Roseivirga sp. BDSF3-8: one gene and its partner. The protein of the gene in region 1 interacts with the protein of each later gene in a pairwise test. Links are inferred from orthologs where the notes say so. Each region holds a gene or a part of one and is shown on either strand. Other genes may lie near its edges.

Region 1 (6,851 bases):
TTGTGGTTTGATTTTGAGGCACCAGCGTCCCAGAGTGTACTCGACTACTACCGCCGCTTTGGTGGCCGGAAGGAAACCTACCACGTTATTCACCAAAACAACCTGCCGCAAATCTTAAAGACCATTCAAAAGGCCAGAAAATGGATCGTCCAGTCCTTTAGAAAATAATGCGCCGATTTAGCAGAAGCGCCAGCGCAAATACAGCCATGCTCTTATATAAGTGTGCAGCGGGCAGAGCTTCTATACCGAAGCTTGGTACCAGCCACCAGATACAACCCAGGTAAGCTGCTGCTGCAAATACCTCCAGGAATATAAACGTGCGGGTCCGCGTCTGAGCTATTAGCAAATACGTCAGCGGAAAAGAAAGCATGTAAAAATAATCCCCCAACAATTGAAAGTCTACCATAAACGCCGCATCCGCAAAGCCTGATGTAAACAGCAGACTGAGCCAGAACTCACGGTAGTAGTAAATGATAATCAGGAGCACCGGAGTAATAATCGCCAGGCTTATCAGTATCTGCCGGACAAACTTCTTAAGCACTTCTACATGAAATACCATGCTGCTGATATACGGGTAGTACACCGAACTGATTACCGCCGAAAAAAACACCAGATACGTATCAGATAATTTCACAACCGACTGCCATAGACCTGTAGTGCCTAAGCCAAACCGCTCAATACTGTATTCCCTCACAAAAAAGTCCAGTAAGCGCCCAAACACCATTGCTACCAAAGCCATGAGCAGAAAGTCGCTCAGCTTTCTAAACTTTTTAGATGAAAAGGATGGCCTGCGGATAGGTAGTAGCCCTTTCCATATCAGGTAAGAAAGCGTAAACACCACCCCCGAAGCCTGGCCCGCTGCAAAAGCCAGAAGCGCCGTCTCCTGATTAGCCATCTGCACACCGATCGCCACAGCTATTACCGTTGCCAGCGATACCATCGAATTCAGAATTGCATAACCGCGTAGCCTTTGCTGGCTAAGTAATATTGCCTGCAAAAGGAGGTTAGAGAGAAGTAATACCAGAAATATCAGTAACCATAGTACAAACCGCCTGCTGCTGAAAGACACCGTAAACTCATCCAGAAAGAAACCGGAGAAGGAGTAAAAGGCAAGGCAGGAGATAAGCAACACCAGCACATTCATCCCTAGTGCGGTCCACAGTATTTTAGCCTGGTATTTTTCCGCAGGCATGCCAGGGCTTATTACATCACCACCCGCCAGGTAGCGTATCACACCCCGATTTATCCCGTCATTAGGCACTTGAGTCACCAGACTGATAAGGTTCTGAAAGTGAGCCAGCAGCGTAATGCCCGCCGGCCCCAGGTACAGAGCAAACATCTTATTGACGAGCAGGAAGCTTACCGCCCTCGAAAATACAGATACCACCGACCATGCCGCACGTCTTAAAAAGCCCATCATTGAGATTACTACCACCTTACGTGTGGAAAGTTTTGCGGACTGATGGAATACCCCCCATTCTTTTTTTAAATACGGCAAGTGGCTCATTTACCGTGTCGTCGGGCAACATGCTTGTACCCAGGTCAAGCACCCAATAGCCCTGCCCACACGCCCACCTGCTTAGTTCCTCTATCAGAAACACCGATGGGCTCAGCGTGCCTGCCTCAGGGTTATTTGCAGGCAGGAAGTAGTACAGGATGTCTTTGGAGACAGTAACAGCAATAAGTATCGACAGAACCCTCTCCTCTTTTTGCACAGTGAACAGATGGTAATGGTCTGGGAAATCATGAAATGCAGATGCCAGCTCCCGGTGAGTCATAGACATACTGTGCCTCTTTTTTGCCCTCCAGTCCGCAATCAGAGTTAAGGCCTCTTCTAAAAATTCCCGGTTCCTTTTTTCAAATTGCAGACCTGCCTGTGTAGCCCGGCGTAACCTCCGTCGCTGCATGCTGTGCATATCTTCACGGCAGCGCTTATCTAATGCCAGATGATGGTTCAGGCTATCCGTTTCTTCTTCAAACCCAGCCGCCAGGCAGGCACCGCGAAAGCGTTCATAGCCTGGCAGATAATACCCTTCGGGCATCAGGTGTATCAACGTTCCTACCCCATCGGATAGCTCCGCGAGGCATGCCTGCAGGAACGCCACCAACACCCCCTCAACAGGCAGAGGCTCCTCCCAGGAAGGTCCGCTGAAAGGAGCCCCCGGCAGGCTTATCCATTTGCCGTGCGCCATAGCAAAGCTAAGGCGTAGACGGATCATGCCCGATTCATCCGTCAGGTCAAAAATACGCACCTCATCATAGCCCTTATGACTTATAAAGGCCATGCTCTGAAATAATACCCCTCCCGGAGACTCAGGGGCATTCTCAGCATCCTCATACAGCCTTAAGGTGAATGTTTCGAAGCCAGATAGTGGTCGGATTAGCCCTGCCATACACAATTATAACAAAGGTGACGTTCACACCCGGTGAAATTATTTTATAAATCTTAGTTTTGCAGGCTGAAATTTTCTGCTGCATGATTTATCTATTGCTTACCATACTGGTCAATGTATTTATTTTCCTGAACTTCAGAGCCTATAGCCGATTCGGAGTAGATACACTCCAGGCCATAGTCGTTAACTACATTGCCTGTGTCATTACCGGTCTATTATTTCTTTCAGGTCAGGATCCTTTACAAACCTTCCTCAACGGAGGCACCTGGACCTGGATTGGAGGCATACTAGGGCTCGTCTTTATAGGCACCTTTTATCTCATGGCCCGGACCACCCAGAAGGTAGGCGTCTCAGTTGCCTCCGTAGCCAGCAAAATGTCCCTTACCATACCGGTAGTCTTCAGTCTTTTCTTTATGCAAATAGAAAAGAAAGAAATGGATGTCCTCAACTACACAGGCATCATACTGGCACTGGCCGCCATTTTTCTGACCAGTATCAAAAGAGAGAGAGGCGCCCCCCGTGAGGCCTTCAATTACCGCAATATGATCATGCCCGTGTCCGTCTTTTTACTTAGCGGCCTTATTGATACAACCATTAATTACACAAACCTTCACTTCCTGGATGGTCCCGGCGAGGCCGTCTTTCCCATTGTTATCTTCGTAGTAGCAGGCGTCGTAGGCATGGTTGGCGTATTTTTTACCAGACGGCCCATCCAACTCAGGAGCATAGTGGGAGGCATCACCCTTGGAGTGCCTAATTACTTCTCCATATACTTCCTCATTAAGGCCCTTTCCGCATTTGATAATAACGGCGCCATCCTCTACCCTATGCTTAACATCGGCATTATCATTATCTCATCCTTACTGGCTGTTGTCCTGTTCGACGAACGCCTCAAGCCACTCAATAAGCTCGGTATAGCCCTTGCCGTACTCGCAATAATCCTCCTCAGCCACCAGGAAATTTTGGCTGCCTTATGATTTTTTAGCTATTTAGCCCGAAACATCAGGTATTTTGGAACTGGAACAGGACACATATCTAAGTATTGAAGGGCAGTCCGAAGGGTTTTACAAGGAAAAAGGCAGTAAGTTTTTAGCCTACGCCTTTCCTGTAACCTCTGAAGAAGAGATAAAAGAAGCCCAGGAAGTCCTGCGAAAAAAGCATTACGATGCCCGCCATCATTGCTACGCCTGGGCACTTGGCCGCGATGGCACCCACTACCGCGCCAATGATGACGGAGAACCTAACCATTCCGCCGGTGACCCCATACTCGGGCAGATCAGGAGCTTTAACCTCTCCGATGTGCTCGTAATAGTAGTAAGATACTTCGGGGGTACTAAGCTCGGCGTAGGAGGGCTGATCTCCGCCTATAAGACAGCCGCCGCCGAAGCACTCTCCGCCGCCAGGGTAGTCCCCGTAACCGTCATGCATACATACCAAGTATCCTTTACCTACCCGGATATGAACGAGGTGATGCGGGCAGTGAAAGATTTCGATGCAGAAGTAGTGAGCCAGGATTTCGGTATGGAATGCCGCATGGTGCTGCGCGTAAGAGAGACCCGGTCAGAGGCTTTCGCTGATCAGTTTACCCTTTCAGATACAATAAAAACCAAGCGAAAAGACCCTGTGGAGGAGATTTAATGCGCGAAGCCTTGCATCATGCATATTTTAGATTTTTATTTATAACTTTACCCAGTTCAAAAATATCCAGAGAAAGGCTATTAAATGCCTCTAACATTGTATTGTCGCTAGCATGAAATTTATAGTTTCTTCGTCCGCCTTATTAAAGCAGATCTCCAGTATCAATGGGGTAATCACCACTAATCCGGTAGTTCCCATACTTGAGAATTTCCTTTTTGAGATAGAGGATGGTAAGTTGAAAATCACTGCTTCCGATTTGCAGACTTCCATGATCACCGAGCTGGAAGTGGAGGCCAAAGAAAGTGGCAGTATTGCCGTTCCCGCCCGTATCCTGATAGATACCCTTAAGAACCTGCCTGAGCAGCCGGTTACCTTTAGCATTGACGAAGAGACATATAGCATAGAGATCAGCTCAGACAACGGACGGTACAAACTGGCAGGGGAGAATGCAACAGACTTCCCCAAGGTGCCTACCATCTCTGACGGTTACACAGTAGACCTCAATTCCGAGGTACTCAGCAGCGCAATCAATAATACCATTTTTGCGACAAGTAATGATGAGCTGCGCCCCGCCATGACCGGTGTGTACATTAACCTGAGCGATACAAATACCACATTTGTCGCCACAGATGGTCACCGCCTTATTCGTTACCGCCGCGTAGATGTTGCCAGTGAGGGAGAGAATAGCATCATCATTCCCCGCAAGGCGCTGAACCTGCTGAAAAGCACACTGCCAAGCGAAAACGCCCATGTAGCTATGGAGTTCAATGCCAGCAACGCCTTCTTCCGTTTCAATAATATACAGATGATCTGCCGTCTTATAGATGAGCGTTTCCCTGATTATGAGAACGTCATTCCCGCAGACAATGAGAACAATATGACCATTGATCGCCTGGAGCTTTTGAGCTCCCTGCGTCGTATTGCCATCTACGCCAATAAAACCACTCACCAGGTAAGATTAAAAATCACCGGCAGTGAATTACAAATCTCTGCTGAAGACCTCGACTTCTCTAACGAAGCCAACGAGCGCCTCAGCTGTCAGCACGAAGGCGAAGATATTGAGATCGGCTTCAACGCCCGCTTCCTTATAGAGATGCTGAATAACCTGGACGGAGGCAGAGTCACCATGAAGCTGTCTGCCCCTAATCGCGCCGGACTTATAGTGCCTGGTGAAGCCACCGATAACGAAGATATCCTTATGCTGGTAATGCCTGTTATGCTTAACAATTATGTATAAGCCTTAAGGCCAGACTTAATAAAAAAAGCCCGGTTTGCTAAACTGCAAACCGGGCTTTTTTTATTCTTTTCAGTCATTACATCTCCTCATCAGGGGCCTCCATGGCAGAGCCATTGATCATGCCATCAGTTTCTTCCAGCGTTTTACGAACCCTGTCCGCAATTTTCTCCCACTCCTCACCTTTTATATTTTGCATCACGCCATACTGCTCACGGATACTCACACGAGTACGTTCTAGTTTGCTGATTGCCTCATTATAAGGTTCATATGCTGAGCTGTCTTCAGTTTCTAATTTGATGTCCGCTACCCTGTCTTCAAGTATTTGCTGTCTTGCTATCAGGCTATCAAGGTAAGTGTCCAGTTTGTCCAGAGTGATTTCACGCGCAGCTTCAAAGTTTTCCTCCTCTATGTGCTCCACGTCATCGTCGTCATCCCCGTCCGTTTTATTATCACAGGCCATAATACCTAAGCCCAGGAATAGTACGATTAAGCCTCTTCTGATGAAATGTGGTATGTGCATGGTTTCGTCTTTGGTTACTGATATATAAAGCCGGCAAGCCGGCTAATTGTTAAAAGAAAAAAGCGGCAGAGTGATCTGCCGCTTTTCAGTTATTTATTGCTTGACCTAAGGGTCGGATTACATATCCTCGCCGTCGTTCATTTCTGCTGTTTCTTCTTCAAGCTCACGGGTAGCGTTGTTTATCGCATTCTGTACGTCAGCAGAAATCTCGTCCCACTCCTCTTCGGTAGCATTTTCAAGACGCTGCATATTAGCTTGCAGTTCCTGACGCTCCTCCTCGAGGTTCGTTTTCATTTCATTCCACTCTTCACGCATTTCGGCGCTTGCTTCTTCGCCTTCCTGCTCCATTTTTTGCTCGATGTTCTCAAGTCTCATGTCAATCTCATTCAGACTGGCATTCAACTCGTTTTTCATTTCATCGCGCTCTTGCTTAAAGGCCTGCTCGATGTTTTCACCTGCTTGTTCCAGGTTTTCTTCGGCCCGCTCTGTTTGCTGACCATCGCACGCTGTGAATAGTAAACCACCACAAATAGCCATGGCAGCCACACCTTTTATCGAAGTCTTAAAAAAATTGGTCGTTTTCATTTGTTTCTAATTTGGTGCAAAAAATTTTCAGCTTTCTGTGTCTGAAATCTTTGATTCCCCTGTTCCGTTCGTGGCATTCTTTAAATTTATCGCCATGTCCGAAAGCTTTTCACCACCCTTGATATTAAAGTCAAGAGTACGGATAGGCCATGGAATCGTAATATTATTGTCGTCAAATGCTTTCTTAATTAACTTGACTACTTCACTTCTTGCCTTCAGAAAATCAGGCTGTCGTCTGTAGTCAATCCAAACCAGCAGATCAAAGTTTATACTGCTGGAACCGAATTCCTTAAAACTAACCTGAACATCGCTATCTTGTTCGATAAGTTCCGAATTTCTTATAGCATTTAATGCTACATCCTCCACCTTGCTCAGGTCATCACCATAGCTAACCCCTATGGGTAAATCTATCCGTCTACGCCCCGTTCGGGAGTAGTTTATAATAGTATTCTGAAACACGATCTTATTTGGAACCAGT
Region 2 (6,889 bases), 2.2 Mb from region 1 along the record:
AGGGCGCGGTCATAGCGCTCCTTCCATTTAGCACGCTGGTCTGCAGGCAGTACCTCCAGTATATTCACGCCTGCCTTCAGGTCTATGCCCGCTTTCTTATACTTATTGCGGAGCGTGTCATTAACTACCGTAATGCAGTAGTCTCTGTCTATAGCAAAAATGGTGTCATTCGTATTATTTATCAGCGCATTGAGATTGCTCTCTTTGTCCCTGATTTCATTTTGTGTGCGGCGCATCTCTTCCTGCGTAGCCTGCAGTTCCTCCATATTCTGGCGCATCTCCTCTTCCTGAGCCAGCATTTGTTCGGTTATCTCCTGAGATTCCTCCAGCAGCTTACGGGTACGCTCATTATTGGTGGTAGTGGCAATAGAGGCAGCAAGGTTTTCGCTAAGTTTTTGTATAAACTCAACCTGATAATCCTCAAGGGGCTTGAAAGAAGCCAGTTCCACTACGCCGATTGTTTCCTCGTTATACACCAAAGGCACTACCAGTATTGCTTTGGGATTAGCATGCCCCAGGCCTGAACGGATGTTAATGTAGCTATCCGGAACCTCGGTGATGATGATGGTATCATTTTCCTGCCAGCTTTGTCCGGCTATCCCTTCCCCTTTATGTATTCGTGTGCCGGTCTTTTTGTGGCGCTCAAATGCATAGCAGCTTATCAGTTCCATGTAGGGCTCGTTCTCTTCCTCATCTTTCACGAGGAAAATACCCCCCTGGATGGCGCCACTGTATTTGGTTAGCTGTACGATGACCTCGTCGCACAGCTCTTTGATATTATCTTTATTGCGCAGAATGTCGGCAAACTGCGCCAGGCCCTCATTAACCCAGTTGCGCTGACGGTCTTCCCGGGCCACCTGGGAAAGGCTGCTTCGCATCCCTGCCAGTGATTCACCCAGCACACCTTCGTTATTGAATACCACTATGTCATTATCAAACTCGCGCTTACCTACAAGTGTGGCAAAATGCTGCACGTTTCGTAGTTGCATGATAAGGGCATTAAGTTGCTTAATTATGTAGCGCGTTTCGTTGCGCTCCTGGGGCATCGGCTCTGGCAGGTTACCGTTACTGAGTGCTTTGAGCGTTTTAGAGATACGGTAGATGCTCATAATAACGGCGCGCACGATCCATATACCAAATGCGATTGACAGGACCACACAGAGGGCCATGACAATATAGGCCATGATATCGAGTACCAGTATGATGTCCTCCAGGCTGGCGTGCTTTTCCTCGTCTATCTCAGTGAAGAGGGCCCCCAACTGCTGGGCACGATAAGTGAGGTCTATGCTTGCCGGTACTACCTGCTCATCCAGGTTATTCAGCAGGTTTTTCTGGGTAATAGATAGGGCTGAGTCATTATTTTCGAAGTAATCAGCTCTGACCAGGTCATTCTGAGCGCTTTCTATCAGGTCAGCCTGATTGCGGCGCAGCTGGTTCAGTTTCTTTTCCATACCCCGCCAGATGCGCTCAGCCTCAGCTTGTACAAGCGACCCGCGATGATTCTTAAGCGTGGCTACCGCAGGGAATATGTCTTCTTCCCAGGCAGCTTCCCACTGCACCCGGTAGGTCTCTTCGCCTGACTGCAGGTATGTAGTGAGCATCAGGGTGGACTTATGCAGGCCTTTGGCTGCCCGCTCTCCTGCCTTGGCTCCGGGCTGGTAAATGGTATGCTGCTGTAGTGCCGTTTCCTCAATGAGGTCCGCCTGCCGGGCGGTAACAAATATGTAGATAAGGGTAAGTCCCCCCATTACGGTGAGGCTAAGGATAATCCTGTTACGCAGGCTTCCAAAGTCTAAAAAGCGTGATGATGATTGGCCCATATTCAAATTCACTTTAGCGCTTTCCGCCTATCCTTTCTTACATGGGAAAGAATACGCGTTTAAAATGATAAAATGCTTCAAAAAACACTTCATATACAATATAAAAATTTTAGTGAATTTAATTTGAACATCTTTTACTGACTGTGTACATAAGTAGCGGAAACCTTGCCCAGGTTTAGCATGGTAATTTCCGTAAGTATTTATTTTTAAAAATAATCCTTCCGTCACCCTATCTTTCTGTCAGTAGAAGATTGTTATAAGAATCAAAAAGAGTAGGGATGGACCAAGCTTGTTGCAAAACATAGCATTCTGCAAAAAACCTTACATAAAAAAAGCCCGTTTTACACGGGCTTTTTCGTTCTATTTCTTTTTACTTCTTCCTTTTTTGACCGGGGTCTTTTCGGCCAGGTCCAGGCATTCTTCCAGCGTGAGTTCCTTAGGATCTTTGTCTTTAGGAATTTTCACATTCTTCTTGCCTACCTTAATATAGGGTCCCCACCGGCCATTAAGTATCTGTACGTCCGGATTTTCATCAAATGATTTGATATGCTTCTCGGCGTCTGCCTTTCGTTTAGCCAGGATGAGCTCTATCGCTCTTTCCTCACTTACGCTGTGAGGATCATCTTCTTTAGGCAGACTGACAAACTTACTATCATGACGAATGTAGGGGCCAAAGCGCCCGATGGCGGCCACGACCTTTTTATCCTCGAACATCCCCACATCACGAGGCAGCTTGAATAGCTCCAGGGCATCTTCCAGGGTAATGTTTTCGATAAATTGCCCTTTACGTAAGCTTGCATACTGGGGCTTTTCGCCATCCTCTTCCTGGTCACCTATCTGAGCCAGCGGACCGAAACGGCCAAGCCTTACGATTACCTTCCTGCCTGACTTTGGATCTACCCCTAACTCACGCGAAGAGGGTACCTCTGACCGCTCAATATTTTCTGTCTGCTCCACGCGGTCATGAAAATTGCCGTAGAAGTCTTCGATCATCTGCTCCCAGGCCTTGCCGCCATGGGCTATCTCATCAAATTCTTTCTCAACCTTGGCTGTAAAAGAATAGTCGATCACAGTAGGGAAGTGCTCCTTAAGGAAATCATTCACCACCATGGCGATATTTGTAGGGAAGAGCTTATTCTTTTCCGAACCGGTGGTTTCGGTTTTCTCCTCACGGCCAACCTTATCATTGCTGAGGGTAAACTCAACGTAGGTTCTTTCTCTGCCATCCCGTGATTCTTTGATCACATAGCCTCTTTTTTGCACTGTAGAAATAGTAGGGGCGTAAGTCGACGGACGACCGATACCCATTTCTTCCAGTTTTTTAACGAGACTGGCTTCTGTATAGCGGGCGGGAGGGCGGCTGAATCCCTGACGGGCCTTCATTTCCTGCAAGTCCAGTATCTGGCCTGTTTCAAGCGGTGGCAGCATGCCCTTACTTTCGCTTGGCTCATCGTCCTCATCGGTAGACTCAATATATACTTTCAAAAACCCTTCAAACTTCACTACCTCACCGGTGGCAGTCAGGTTCTTGTCTACCGTACTTATATCAATAGTGGCCGTAGTCTTCTCCAGTTGAGCGTCTGACATTTGCGAGGCAATGGCTCGCTTCCAGATCAGTTCATACAGACGCTGCCCGTTACGGTCCTCACCTGCTTCGTGTACAGAAAAATCGGTGGGGCGAATGGCTTCGTGAGCTTCCTGTGCACCGGCCGACTTGGTCTTATAGTGGCGCTCTTTAAAATACTCCTTGCCATAAGCTGAAACGATCTCTTTGCTGGCACTTTGAATAGCCTCTTCAGACAGATTCACAGAGTCGGTACGCATGTAACTGATCTTACCTGCTTCGTACAGTCGCTGTGCCAGCGTCATGGTCTGGGCCACAGAAAAACCCAGCTTGCGTGAGGCTTCCTGTTGCAGGGTAGAAGTGGTAAAGGGTGGGGCAGGAGTCTTTTTGGCAGGCTTTGTCTCCAGGCGCGCGATGGAATACTCTGCGCCCACACAATCCTGCAGAAACTTTTCGGCCTCTTCTTCTTCCTTAAAGCGCTCGCTGAGTTCAGCGTTGAGCACTTTGCCTTTGCCAAGATCAAAGCGAGCCACCACCCGGTAGCTGCTCTTGGCTTCGTATTTATCTATTTCTCTCTCCCGCTCAACCACGAGGCGTACAGCCACTGATTGCACACGGCCGGCAGAAAGACCTGTCTTAATTTTTTTCCAGAGAATAGGACTAAGCTCAAAACCTACCAGGCGGTCAAGGATACGGCGGGCCTGCTGAGCATTGACCAGATCCAAGTCTATCCCCCGGGGATTACTAATAGCCGATTCTATCGCCTTTCTGGTGATTTCGCGAAACACGATCCGGCGTGTTTTGGCTTCGTTCAGGTCCAGTGCCTCCATAAGGTGCCAGGAAATGGCTTCCCCCTCACGGTCATCATCACTTGCCAGGAATATGGTATCACAGTTTTTCGCCAGTTTCTTCAGTTCGCTTACCACCTTCTTTTTATCGTCGGTGACTACGTAGGTCGGCTTAAATCCGTTTTCTATATCTATCGCTTTATCCGCCTTAGGCAGATCGCGCACATGGCCGTAACTTGACGTAACGGTGAAGTCTTTTCCCAGGTACCCCTCTATTGTTTTTGCTTTTGCCGGTGACTCGACAATGACCAGGTTCTTGGGCATTCTTCTAAGGTTTAAGATTCAAAAGTCTTCAAATATGAAGAAAAATCAATATAAAAAACAAACGTCGGGAATTAATAGGTATGAATGCCTACCTTTACCACTTGCTATTTCGACCCGTTTAACTCATGAAAAAGCAAAATGGTTAAGCACCTGTTACTCATACGACATGCGGAGGCAGAACTCCCCTCTACTGACCGCAAAGACCACGAACGTCCTCTTTCACAAAAGGGGCTTACGGATGCCTCTCGCCTTGGTAAAAAGCTGGATACGGCAGATATGCGACCTGACATTATATTATGTAGTACGGCACGCCGTGCACAAGAAACAGCCTCACGGCTGGCTGAACAGGTTTTTTTCGATATACAGCATATAAATTTTATGGATGAACTGTATGAGGCCTCTGTCCGGACTTACCTGAAAGTGATAAATGAGGCAGATGATAAGCATAGCAGCCTCTGTATCATAGGTCATAATCCGACCCTGTCTTACTTTGCCGAGTATCTCATTGGGGATGAGGTAGGAAATATATCTCCCGGTGGCATGGTGCACATAAATTTTGAGACCGGGACCTGGGCCGCAGTGTCCGGCAATACCGGCCACCTTGTGTCTGTGAGCCATCCTGAATAGGGGTGAGGCAAACAAACACCCTGTTGACAAGTATATAATCAGGGTGTGATAAAATATTCTTTACTTTGCGCCCCTTATTTTAACGTTTAATTTTTTTCTATTCGAATGGGAGCATTAGGCCGTCATATAATTGTAGAATTTTACGATTGTAGTCCCGAATCGCTTAACGATGTCGTTCATATCGAACAAAGCATGTGCGGAGCCGCCGAAACAGCCGGAGCCACAATCATTAACTCAACATTTCATCATTTCAGTCCTTACGGCGTATCTGGTGTAGTGGTAATCCAGGAAAGTCACCTGGCCATCCACACCTGGCCGGAATATGGCTATGCCTCCGTAGACCTGTTTACCTGCGGTGACTCGGTAGACCCGTGGGTGTCTCAGGCTGAACTGAAGAAAGCTTTTCAATCGGCCCACGCCTCAGCCATAGAGATGCGCAGAGGGGAAATGAGCCTGCTTAAGAAACGCGACTTTAACGTAGCCCAATTGCGGGACCAGGCCAGCGCTGAAGATGGTACGCCACTCCGCAGCCGCGACATCTGGTTTACGGAGCGTAATGACAATATTGCCTTGAGCCTTAAGCACAGCGGGGAGAAGCTGTACGAAGCGCAAACGGATTTCCAGAAAGTAGAGGTGTACAAAACCCTTGCCTACGGTAACATGCTGACGCTGGACGGGATGGTTATGTGTACGGAAGAGGATGAGTATGTATACCATGAGATGATTACTCATACACCTATGCTGGTGCATGGCAAGGCTAAGCGTGCCCTCATCATTGGCGGGGGTGACGGCGGCACGGCCCGTGAGTTGCTAAAGCACGAAAACCTGGATGAAGTAGTGATGGTGGAGATAGATGATAAAGTTGTGGAAGCCAGTAAGTTACATCTACCCGCAATAAGTAAGTCTTTAGATGATTCCAGGCTCACGCTTAAGATCGACGATGGCATAAAATATGTGAATGAGTGCGCTGACGAAGCGTTTGATCTGGTAATTGTAGACTCTACCGACCCCGTCGGGCCAAGCGAAGGGCTCTTTACCAAAGAGTTTTACCAGCAGGTTCATCGGATACTCACCAGCGATGGCATCATGATCACCCAGAGTGAGAGCCCCCGCTTTAATAATAAGGTGTTTAAAGAGATTTACCAGGTGTACCGCGAGATCTTCGGTATGGATCATGTACACTGCTACCTGGCTCATATACCTACCTATCCTACGGGTATGTGGAGCTTCAGTTTCTCATCAAAGGGTCAGTTGCATCCGCTAAAAAATTATGATGAAGCCAGGGCAGAAGCGTTCTGCGGTAAACACGACCTGCAGTATTATAACCCCGCCTTGCATCGCTCATCTTTTGCATTACCTAATTTTGTGCAACGGATGATCGGTAAAGGGGCAGAAGGCAATAACTGATCTAATTTCGACGATTTTATTATGAGCGATAAGCTGCTAAAAAAGAAGATCGAATCATTTGACCCCAACGGCGTAGGCGCCCTGGGGTCTCTTTTTGGCCTTCCGTTTGAACCGGAGGAGGCCACCATGGTTATCTTACCCATGCCATGGGAGGTAACGGTTTCCTACTCTGCCGGCACGGCCGACGGACCCATTGGTGTATTAAATGCCTCTCCCCAACTGGACCTATACCAGCCGGATATAAAGGATGCCTGGAAGATGGGCCTGTGCATGGCAGATATGCCCATGGACTGGCATAAATCCAGTGAAGTGCTCAGGAAAAAGTCTGAAGCCTACATCCATGCCCTGGAAACGCGGCA

What was found.
Region 2: the proteins of AB9P05_RS11930 (region 1) and topA interact in binary tests that used the Escherichia coli proteins (3 or more experiments, as listed by UniProt). The link is inferred for Roseivirga sp. BDSF3-8 from one-to-one orthologs.

Annotation. Positions count from the first base shown.
Region 1 is NZ_JBGNFV010000001.1:2,905,107-2,911,957, forward strand. What follows is about bases 2,272-5,217. They hold AB9P05_RS11930 (YigZ family protein), read left to right. Parts: upstream 2,272-3,404; coding sequence 3,405-4,031; downstream 4,032-5,217. Other genes in these bases: AB9P05_RS11920 (GNAT family N-acetyltransferase), read right to left, coding at 2,272-2,393; AB9P05_RS11925 (hypothetical protein), read left to right, coding at 2,477-3,370; dnaN (DNA polymerase III subunit beta), read left to right, coding at 4,144-5,217. Outside these bases: AB9P05_RS11910 (GNAT family N-acetyltransferase), read left to right, coding at 1-168; AB9P05_RS11915 (hypothetical protein), read right to left, coding at 158-1,435; more of AB9P05_RS11920, read right to left, coding at 1,437-2,271; more of dnaN, read left to right, coding at 5,218-5,268; AB9P05_RS11940 (hypothetical protein), read right to left, coding at 5,345-5,788; AB9P05_RS11945 (hypothetical protein), read right to left, coding at 5,906-6,373; AB9P05_RS11950 (mechanosensitive ion channel family protein), read right to left, coding at 6,401-6,851.
Region 2 is NZ_JBGNFV010000001.1:5,087,001-5,093,889, reverse strand. What follows is about bases 1,839-4,822. They hold topA (type I DNA topoisomerase), read right to left. Parts: upstream 4,497-4,822; coding sequence 2,181-4,496; downstream 1,839-2,180. Other genes in these bases: AB9P05_RS21095 (histidine phosphatase family protein), read left to right, coding at 4,635-4,822. Outside these bases: AB9P05_RS21105 (PAS domain-containing protein), read right to left, coding at 1-1,820; more of AB9P05_RS21095, read left to right, coding at 4,823-5,123; speE (polyamine aminopropyltransferase), read left to right, coding at 5,229-6,530; AB9P05_RS21085 (agmatinase family protein), read left to right, coding at 6,552-6,889. UniProt on the Escherichia coli protein: Releases the supercoiling and torsional tension of DNA, which is introduced during the DNA replication and transcription, by transiently cleaving and rejoining one strand of the DNA duplex.